2 regions of the Nocardiopsis gilva YIM 90087 genome follow, and region 1 is predicted to be linked to the other one. Evidence: predicted binding sites of a transcription regulator. Region 1 holds the regulator's gene; the other holds the start of a gene.

What was found. Region 1 encodes HspR, which represses chaperone genes until heat shock. Its sites were predicted from a motif close to ANTTGAGTCNNNNNGACTCAANT; they were not measured.
Region 2: the regulator HspR is predicted to act here: its motif matches at 2,409-2,431, upstream of lon (endopeptidase La).

The regions. Positions count from the first base shown of each region.
Region 1 is NZ_CP022753.1:837,274-841,688, reverse strand. It holds gene dnaK (molecular chaperone DnaK) at 1-112, shown strand, start outside; gene grpE (nucleotide exchange factor GrpE) at 150-866, shown strand; gene dnaJ (molecular chaperone DnaJ) at 999-2,153, shown strand; gene CDO52_RS04095 (heat shock protein transcriptional repressor HspR) at 2,159-2,587, shown strand; gene clpB (ATP-dependent chaperone ClpB) at 2,744-4,415, shown strand, end outside.
Region 2 is NZ_CP022753.1:1,814,585-1,818,999, reverse strand. It holds gene lon (endopeptidase La) at 1-2,397, opposite strand, end outside; gene CDO52_RS08560 (ArsR/SmtB family transcription factor) at 2,570-2,962, shown strand; gene CDO52_RS08555 (SRPBCC family protein) at 2,952-3,461, shown strand; gene CDO52_RS08550 (ABC transporter substrate-binding protein) at 3,619-4,415, opposite strand, start outside.

The DNA.
Region 1 (4,415 bases):
CGGTGCGGGGGCCGAGGGTGCCACCGCCGACGCGGGCGCTCAGGCCGTCGACGACGTCGTCGACGCTGAGATCGTCGACGAGGAGAACGGCAAGCGGAACGGCAACGCCTGATCCGTCGGGTACGCGGAAGGCAAGGAGGCGCAATCGAATGGCGCTGCCGGAGAACGAGAACGGTCACGAGCAGCAGGGTCCGGTGATCCGCGACAAGCGTCGCATCGATCCCGAGACCGGTGAGCTGCGGACGCCGGAGGCGGCGGAGGCCGCCGCCCCGGACGCGGCCGAATCGGCGGGCACGGCGGAGGCCCCCGCTGCCGAAGCCAGCAGCGCGGAACTCGCCGAGGCCAAGCAGCAGGCCGCCGAGCTGCTGAACGACCTCAAGCGGTTGCAGGCGGAGTACGCCAACTACCGCAAGCGGGTCGAGCGCGACCGGGCCGCCGTTCGGGAGCAGGGGCTCGCCCAGGTTCTGGGTGAGCTACTGCCGATCCTGGACGACATCGGGCGGGCCCGGGAGCACGACGAGCTCAACGGCGGGTTCAAGTCCGTCGGCGAGGCGCTGGAGTCCGCGGTCACCAAGCTGGGGCTGAAGAAGTACGGGGAGAAGGACGACGAGTTCGACCCCACCGTGCACGAGGCCCTGACCATGGTGCCGATGCCCGGTGTCACCACCCCGACAGTGATCGAGGTGTTCCAGCCCGGGTACGTCATCGGGGAACGGGTGATCCGCCCGGCCCGCGTGGTCGTGGCGGGGCCCGCCGAGGACGAGGGCACCGAGCCGGAGGGGGGCGCGGAGGCGGCCTCCGCCCCGGAGGACGCGGCCGAGACACCGGCCGCCGAGTCCGGGCCCGACGGCGAGGAAAAGAAGTAGTGAGTGAACCGCCCCGGGCGCCCGCGTGGCACCCGGGGCGGTGAACCAGGGTGAGCAGTGGGCAGGATCGCCTAGAAGCGGACCGCACCGCCCCACCGGTAACGAGCGCGAAGCGGGAGAAGGCAAGCGTCGATGAGCACCAAGGACTACCTGGAGAAGGACTACTACAAGGTCCTCGGAGTCTCAAAGACGGCCACGCAGGACGAGATCAAGCAGTCCTATCGCAAGCTCGCGCGGGAGAACCACCCCGACGCCAACACCGCCGATCCCAAGGCCGAAGAGCGCTTCAAGGAGATCTCCGAGGCCTACAGCGTTCTGTCGGATGAAGAGCGCCGCAAGGAGTACGACGAGGCGCGGTCGCTGTTCGGCGGCTCCTACCAGCCCGGCGGGGGAACCGGGCCGGGCGGATTCGACCTGGGCGACCTCTTCGGGCACGGCCAGGCCGGCGGCGGCGTCGGCGGCGAGCGGCTGAGCGACCTGTTCGGCGGGCTGTTCGGCGGCCGGGGGCGCACCAGCACGCGGTCGCGGCGCGGTTCCGACGTGGAGACCGAGACCACGCTGACCTTCAGCGAGGCGGCGCACGGCGTCACCCGGTCGTTCAAGATGACCAGTGACGCCGCCTGCGGCACCTGCAAGGGGACGGGGGCCCGGGCCGGGTCCGCGCCCCGCATGTGCCCCAAGTGCTCCGGCACCGGGCACGACAACACGAACCTGGGAGGGTTCTCCCTCTCAGAGCCCTGCAGTCAGTGCAAGGGGCGCGGGCTCGTCGTGGACGATCCCTGCCCCGTGTGCAACGGCAGCGGTCGGGGGAAGAGCACCCGCACGGTCCAGACGAGGATCCCCGCGGGGGTCTCCGACGGCCAGCGGATCAGGATCAAGGGCAAGGGCGCGCCGGGGGAACACGGGGGACCGGCCGGAGACCTCTACGTGGTGGTTCATGTGCAGCCGCACCCAGTGTTCGGCAAGACCGGCGACAACCTGACGATCACCGTTCCGGTGACCTTCCCCGAGGCGACGCTCGGCGCCGATGTGCGCGTGCCGACCCTCAACGGGATGCCGGTGACGGTGAAGATCCCCCCGGGCACGCCGAACGGGCGCACGTTCCGGGTCCGGGGCAAGGGCGCGGACCGCCGCGACGGAACCAAGGGCGACATGCTCGTGACCCTTGAGGTGTCGGTGCCCAGGACGCTGAGCGAGGACGCCCGCGCGGCCCTGGAGAAGTTCCGGGCGGCAACGGCGGACCAGGACCCGCGCCGTGACTTGGAGACGCGGGCGAAGGGAATGTGAATGCCATGACTCACCGAGGGTTCGGCGAGGACATCCCGGTCTACGTGATCTCCGTCGCCGCCGAGCTGTCCGGGCTCCACCCGCAGACGCTGCGCCAGTACGACCGGCTCGGCCTGGTCTCACCGGGCCGCGCCGCGGGGCGGGGGCGGCGCTACTCCATGCGCGACGTCCAGATGCTGCGCGAGGTGCAGCGGCTGTCGCAGGAGGAGGGCATCAACCTCGCCGGGATCAAGCGCATCCTGGAGCTCCAGCGTGAGGTCGATGAGCTGCGCGAACACCTCTTCCACATGCGCAACGAGCTGGACGCGGCGCGCACCGCGGTCGCACGGCGGCTGGCCCAGAGCGCCCCGGATCAGGGCAACGAGCTGCTGCCGCTCCGGCACACGCGGCTGACGATCTTCAACACCGCGCCTCCCCCCGAAGACGAGCAGTAACCCGCTTTCTCCATTGATCTCGGGGATATCGACCTAATGCTCGCCGGTATTAGGTCGATATCCCCGAGATCAACGGAGGCGAGGGGCGAGCCTGGGGCGTATGTCCGAATTGCACCACCATTACGACTGATTCTGCTGTTAGGGGGCGGCGAAGCGATGAACTACAAACTCACCACCAAGAGCCAAGAAGCGCTATCGGCGGCGATGCGGCGCGCGACCACGGACGGTAGCCCGCAGGTCGAACCGCTGCACCTGCTCGCCGCCCTCCTCAACCAGGGGGAGGGCGTCATCCGCCCCCTGCTCAAGGAGGTCGGGGTCGACCCCGGCCAGTTCGACACCAAGGTCGAGCAGGCCATCGCGGGACTGCCGCGCGCCGCGGGCAGCACGGTCAGCGCCCCGGCCAGCTCCCGGCAGCTCATCGTCTCGCTGAACACCGCCGCACAGCGCGCCCAGCAGATGGAGGACGAGTACGTCTCCACCGAGCACCTGCTCGTCGGGCTGGCCGCTGACGGCGGCGAGGCCGGACGCCTGCTCAAGGACGCTGGTGCGACGCCCGAGGCGCTGCTGGAGGCGTTCGAGCGGGTGCGCGGACCGGGCAGGGTCACCTCGGAGAACCCCGAGGAGACCTACCAGGCGCTGCAGAAGTACGGCGTCGACCTGACCGAGCGGGCGCGCGCGGGCGCGCTCGACCCGGTGATCGGCCGCGACTCCGAGATCCGGCGGGTCATTCAGGTGCTGTCCCGGCGCACCAAGAACAACCCGGTGCTGATCGGTGAGCCGGGTGTCGGCAAGACCGCGGTCGTGGAGGGCCTGGCGCAGCGCGTCGTCGCCGGTGATGTGCCCGAGTCGCTGCGCGACAAGCGGCTGATCGCGCTCGATCTCTCGGCGATGGTGGCCGGGGCCAAGTACCGCGGCGAGTTCGAGGAGCGGCTGAAGGCCGTCCTGAACGAGATCAAGGAGAGCGACGGCCAGATCATCACGTTCATCGACGAGCTGCACACCATGGTGGGTGCGGGCGCGGCCGAGGGCGCGATGGACGCGGGCAACATGCTCAAGCCGATGCTCGCGCGCGGTGAGCTGCGCATGGTCGGCGCGACCACCCTGGACGAGTACCGCGAGCGCATTGAGAAGGACCCGGCGCTGGAGCGCCGCTTCCAGCAGGTGCAGGTGGGTGAGCCGTCAGCCGCCGACACCATCGCCATCCTGCGCGGGCTCAAGGGGCGCTACGAGGCACACCACAAGGTGCAGATCTCCGACCAGGCGCTGGTGGCGGCCGCGACGCTGTCGGACCGCTACATCACCGCCCGCTTCCTGCCGGACAAGGCCATCGACCTGGTCGACGAGGCGGCCTCGCGGCTGCGCATGGAGATCGACTCGCGGCCGGTGGAGATCGACGAGCTGCAGCGCACCGTCGACCGGCTGAAGATGGAGGAGATGGCGTTGGAGAAGGAGTCCGACGCCGCCTCGATCCAGCGGCTGGAGCGGCTGCGCGCCGACCTCGCCGACCGGCAGGAGGAGCTCAACGGGCTGGTCGCCCGGTGGGAGCAGGAGAAGGCCGGGCTGAACCGGGTCGGTGAGCTCAAGGAACGCCTCGACGACCTGCGGACCCAGGCCGAGCGCGCCCAGCGCGACGGCGACTTCACCGAGGCCTCGCGGCTGATGTACGGGGAGATCCCGCAGCTGGAGAAGCAGCTGGAGGAGGCGTCCTCGGCGGAAGAGGCCGAACAGGAGTCCGACGCCGAGGCGCCGACGATGGTCAAGGACGAGGTCGGGGCCGACGACGTCGCCGATGTCGTGTCGTCGTGGACCGGCATCCCGGTCGGCCGTC
Region 2 (4,415 bases), 980 kb from region 1:
CGGTTCCAGTGCCAGGTCGAGGACCTCGCGGACGTCGCTCACCGGGTGGACGGTGAGCTGCTCCAGCACGTCGGCCGGAACGTCGTCCAGGTCGGGCTCGTTGCGTGACGGGATCAGCACCGTGGTGAGGCCTGCACGGTGGGCGGCCAGCAGTTTCTGCTTCACGCCGCCGATCGGCAGCACCCGCCCGGTCAGCGACACCTCACCGGTCATCCCCACGTCCGAGCGCGCGGGGCGGCCCGACAGCAGCGACGCCAGCGCGGTCGTCATGGTGACACCCGCGCTCGGGCCGTCCTTCGGGATCGCGCCCGCCGGGACGTGGATGTGGACGCCGCGCTCCTTCAGGTCGCCCACCGGCAGCTCCAGCTCCGCGCCGCGCGAGCGCAGGTAGGAGAGGGCGATCTGGGCGGACTCCTGCATCACCTCGCCGAGCTGGCCGGTCAGGGTCAGCCCGCTGCCCCCGGCCTCGGCGTCGGCCAGCGAGGCCTCGACGAAGAGCACGTCGCCGCCGACCCCCGTCACCGCGAGGCCGGTGGCCACGCCCGGGACGGTGGTCCGGTCCGCCGACTCCGGTGTGTGCTTCGGACGGCCGATGTACCCGGCCAGGTCCTCGGCACGCACCGCCACCGGGAGCTCCCGCTCGCCCAGCGCCACTCCCGCTGCGACCTTGCGCAGCACCCGGGCGATGGTGCGCTCCAGCCCGCGGACGCCCGCCTCCCGCGTGTACTCGGCGGCGATGCTACGCAGCGCGTCCTCGCCGAAGTCGACGTCGGAGGCGTCCATGCCCGCCCGCTCCAGCTGGCGCGGGAGCAGGTGGTCCCGGGCGATGGTGACCTTCTCGTCCTCGGTGTAGCCGTCGAGCTCGACCAGTTCCATCCGGTCCAGCAGCGGGCCGGGGATGGTCTCCAGCGCGTTGGCGGTGGCCAGGAAGACGACGTCGGACAGGTCCAGGTCGACTTCCAGGTAGTGGTCGCGGAAGGTGTGGTTCTGCGCCGGGTCCAGCACCTCCAGCAGAGCGGCCGTGGGGTCGCCGCGGAAGTCGCTGCCGACCTTGTCGACCTCGTCGAGCAGCACGACCGGGTTCATCGAGCCGGACTCCTTGATGGCCCGGACGATGCGGCCCGGCAGGGCGCCGACGTAGGTGCGGCGGTGGCCGCGGATCTCGGCCTCGTCGCGGACGCCGCCCAGCGCGACACGGGTGAACTTCCGCCCCATGGAGCGCGCGACAGACTCTCCCAGCGACGTCTTACCGACGCCGGGCGGGCCGACGAGGGCGAGCACGGCGCCGCTGCGCCGCCCGCCGATCACGCCGAGGCCCTTGTCCTCGCGGCGCTTGCGCACCGCCAGGTACTCGACGATGCGCTCCTTGACGTCGTCGAGGCCGGCGTGGTCGGCGTCAAGGACGTCGCGTGCTCCGGCGATGTCGTAGGCGTCGTCGGTGCGCTCGTTCCACGGCATGTCGAGGATCGTGTCGAGCCAGGTGCGGATCCAGCCGGACTCCGGCGAGGAGTCGCCGGCCCGCTCCAGCTTGTCGACCTCGTCGAGCGCGGCCTTGCGCACGTGCTCGGGCAGGTCGGCGGCCTCGACGCGCTCGCGGTAGTCCTCTTCCTCGCTGCCCGGCTTGCCGGACAGCTCGTTGAGCTCCTTGCGGATCGCCTCCATCTGGCGGCGCAGCAGGAACTCGCGCTGCTGCTTCTCCACGCCCTCCTGGACGTCGGCGTCGATGGTCTCGGCGACGTCGAGTTCGGCGAGGTACTCGCGGGTCCACTCGCTGAGCAGGCGCAGCCGCTCGGCGACGTCGTAGGTCTGCAGCAGTTCCAGCTTCTGCTCGGTCTTCAGGAACGGGGAGTAGCCGCCGCGGTCGGCCAGCTTGCCCGGGTCGTCCAGCTGCTGGATGCCGTCGAGGATCTGCCAGGCGCCGCGCTTCTGCAGGTAGGTGGTGAGAAGCGCCTTGTACTCGCGGGCCGCCTCGGTGATCTTGCCGGGGTAGCCGCCCTCGGGCACCTCCTCGTGGTGGGTGTCGACCGACACCCACAGGGCGGCGCCGGGACCGGTGGTCCCGCTACCGACACGGGCGCGCGCGATTCCGCGCAGCACGGCCGCGGGTTCGCCTTCGGGGGTGCGGCCGACCTGTTCGATGACGGCGACGGTGCCGACACCGGCGTAGGAGCCGTCGATGCGCGGCACGATCAGCACCCGCGGCTTGTTGTTTCCCTTGCTCCCCTGCGACGTCACGCCGGGAACCTTCGCCCCCTGGTCGTCTCCGGCCTCGGCGGCCTCGATGGCGGCACGGACGTCGGACTCGGAAATGTCCACTGGCACGACCATGCCAGGCAGGACCACGTCGCCGTCGAGGGGGAGCACGGGCAACGTCACGCTGGACTGGGCTTCACTCATCGGACCCTCCTTGTTGAGTCACTAACACTCAATAAAAAAGAGTCGGGGTTTGTTCCCCTCGCCGCGTTCGCCGTGAGCGATCGCGATCGAAGGCGCCCCACCCCCTTGACGCCCCCTCCCCTGAGGCACATAATCAACCTATAAGTTGAACAACCGAGAGGTTGAATAGGACATGGCAGAAGATCAGCTCAGCCTGACGTTCGCCGCACTGGCCGACCCCACCCGGCGGGAGATCCTGGCCCACCTGGCTGAGGGCGAGGCGACGGTCAACGAACTGGCCGAGCCCTTCTCCGTCAGCCTCCAAGCGATCTCCAAACACCTGAAGGTGCTCGAACGCGCGGGCCTCATCAGCCGGGGCCGCAACGCCCAGTGGCGGCCGTGCCGCCTGGAGGCGGCGCCGTTGCAGTCGGCCTCCGACTGGATCGAGAGCTATCGGGCCGGTTGGGAAGAGCGGTTCGACCGCCTCGACCAGGAGATCGAGAACCTCCAGCACCGCATGGAGGCCAACCGCGAGAACCAACGACAGGATCACCAGGGCCAAGGGGATGAGAACGATGGCCGATAAGACCAACACGACCGACAAGACCGAACTCATCGTCGAACCGGGGCACCACGACATCGTCGTCACCCGCGTCTTCGACTCTCCGCGCGACGTGGTCTACCAGGCATTCACCGACCCGGACCTGATCCCCAAGTGGTGGGGACCCGCGCAGTACGAAACGACCGTCGACCGTGCCGAGGTCCGGCCGGGCGGGGTGTGGCGCTATATCAGCCGCGACGAGAACGGCACCGAATACGCCTTCAAGGGCGTCTACCACGACCTCGTCGCCCCGGAAAGCATCGTCTCCACCTTCGAATTCGAAGGCGTGCCAGGCCACGTGGAACTCGACACCGCCACCTTCGAGGAGATCGACGGCGGCAAGAGGACCAAGTACACCAGCGTCTCCGTCTTCCAATCCGTCGAAGACCGCGACGCCATGGTCGCCTCCGGTATGGAATCCGGCCTCCGCGAGACCCTGAACCGCTTCGCCGACATCGTCGAGCGCGCTGGCGCCGACCACTAGCCACTACGGCACAACCCACGCCCGTAGCACACTCCTGGCCATCGGCGGCCGCGTCACCGCGGTACGCCGTTGGCCAGGACGAGCGCCTGTGCGACCCGCCCAACGGCCCCGACCGCCGCACGGCCTCGCCGCGGAGACGTGTCCTGCCGTGCCCCTCTCACCCGGCGGCGTCAGGAACGAGATCGTTGAACCGGTCATCGACGTAGTCCGCCATCACCGGCGCGTCGGGAATCTCCCCGGCGTCGGCGAACGCGTCGGCCAGGTCCTGTTCGGAAGCGATCAACTCCTTGTCGATGGCCCTCGGTGTGGGGGAACGCCGCTCGGCGGCGATGCGGGTGACCTCTTCGGGCAAGCCGGTGTGTTTGGACCACGCCTTCGCGTAGGCGTCAGGGTGGGCCGCGCTCCACAGCACCGCGCGGTGGATCCGTCCCAGGTAGTCCTCCAGCGCCGCCTCTCTCGTCGGATCCTCCACCGCGTCGACCGCGGCGACCTGGAAGGTGAAGGTGTTGCTGTACCCCTCGGCGTTGACCAGGATCTTCGCGTCCGCACGGTCCTCGGCTTGGGCGATGTAGGGGTCCCATGCCGCCCAGGCGTCGGCCTGCCGCTCGGAGAAGGCCGCCAGCGCGTCGGCGGGCTGCACGTAGTTGACGTCGACGTCGTCGAAGCCGAGTCCTTCGGCCTCCAGGACCCCCAGCAGCTGACCGTGGGCGGAACTGCCCTTGGTTACGGCGATGGAGCGTCCCGCCAGATCCTCGGGGCTGTCGATGTCGGAGTCGGTCGGCACGACGATCGAGGTACCGTCCGGCGACGACGCGAAGGCGGCGACGATCCGCATGTCAGAGCCCGCGGCCGCGGCGAAGACCGGAGGCGTGTTACCGACCTGGCCGATGTCGACCGCGCCGGCGTGCACGGCCTCCAACAGCGGCGGGCCGGAGGTGAAGGTGGACCATTCGA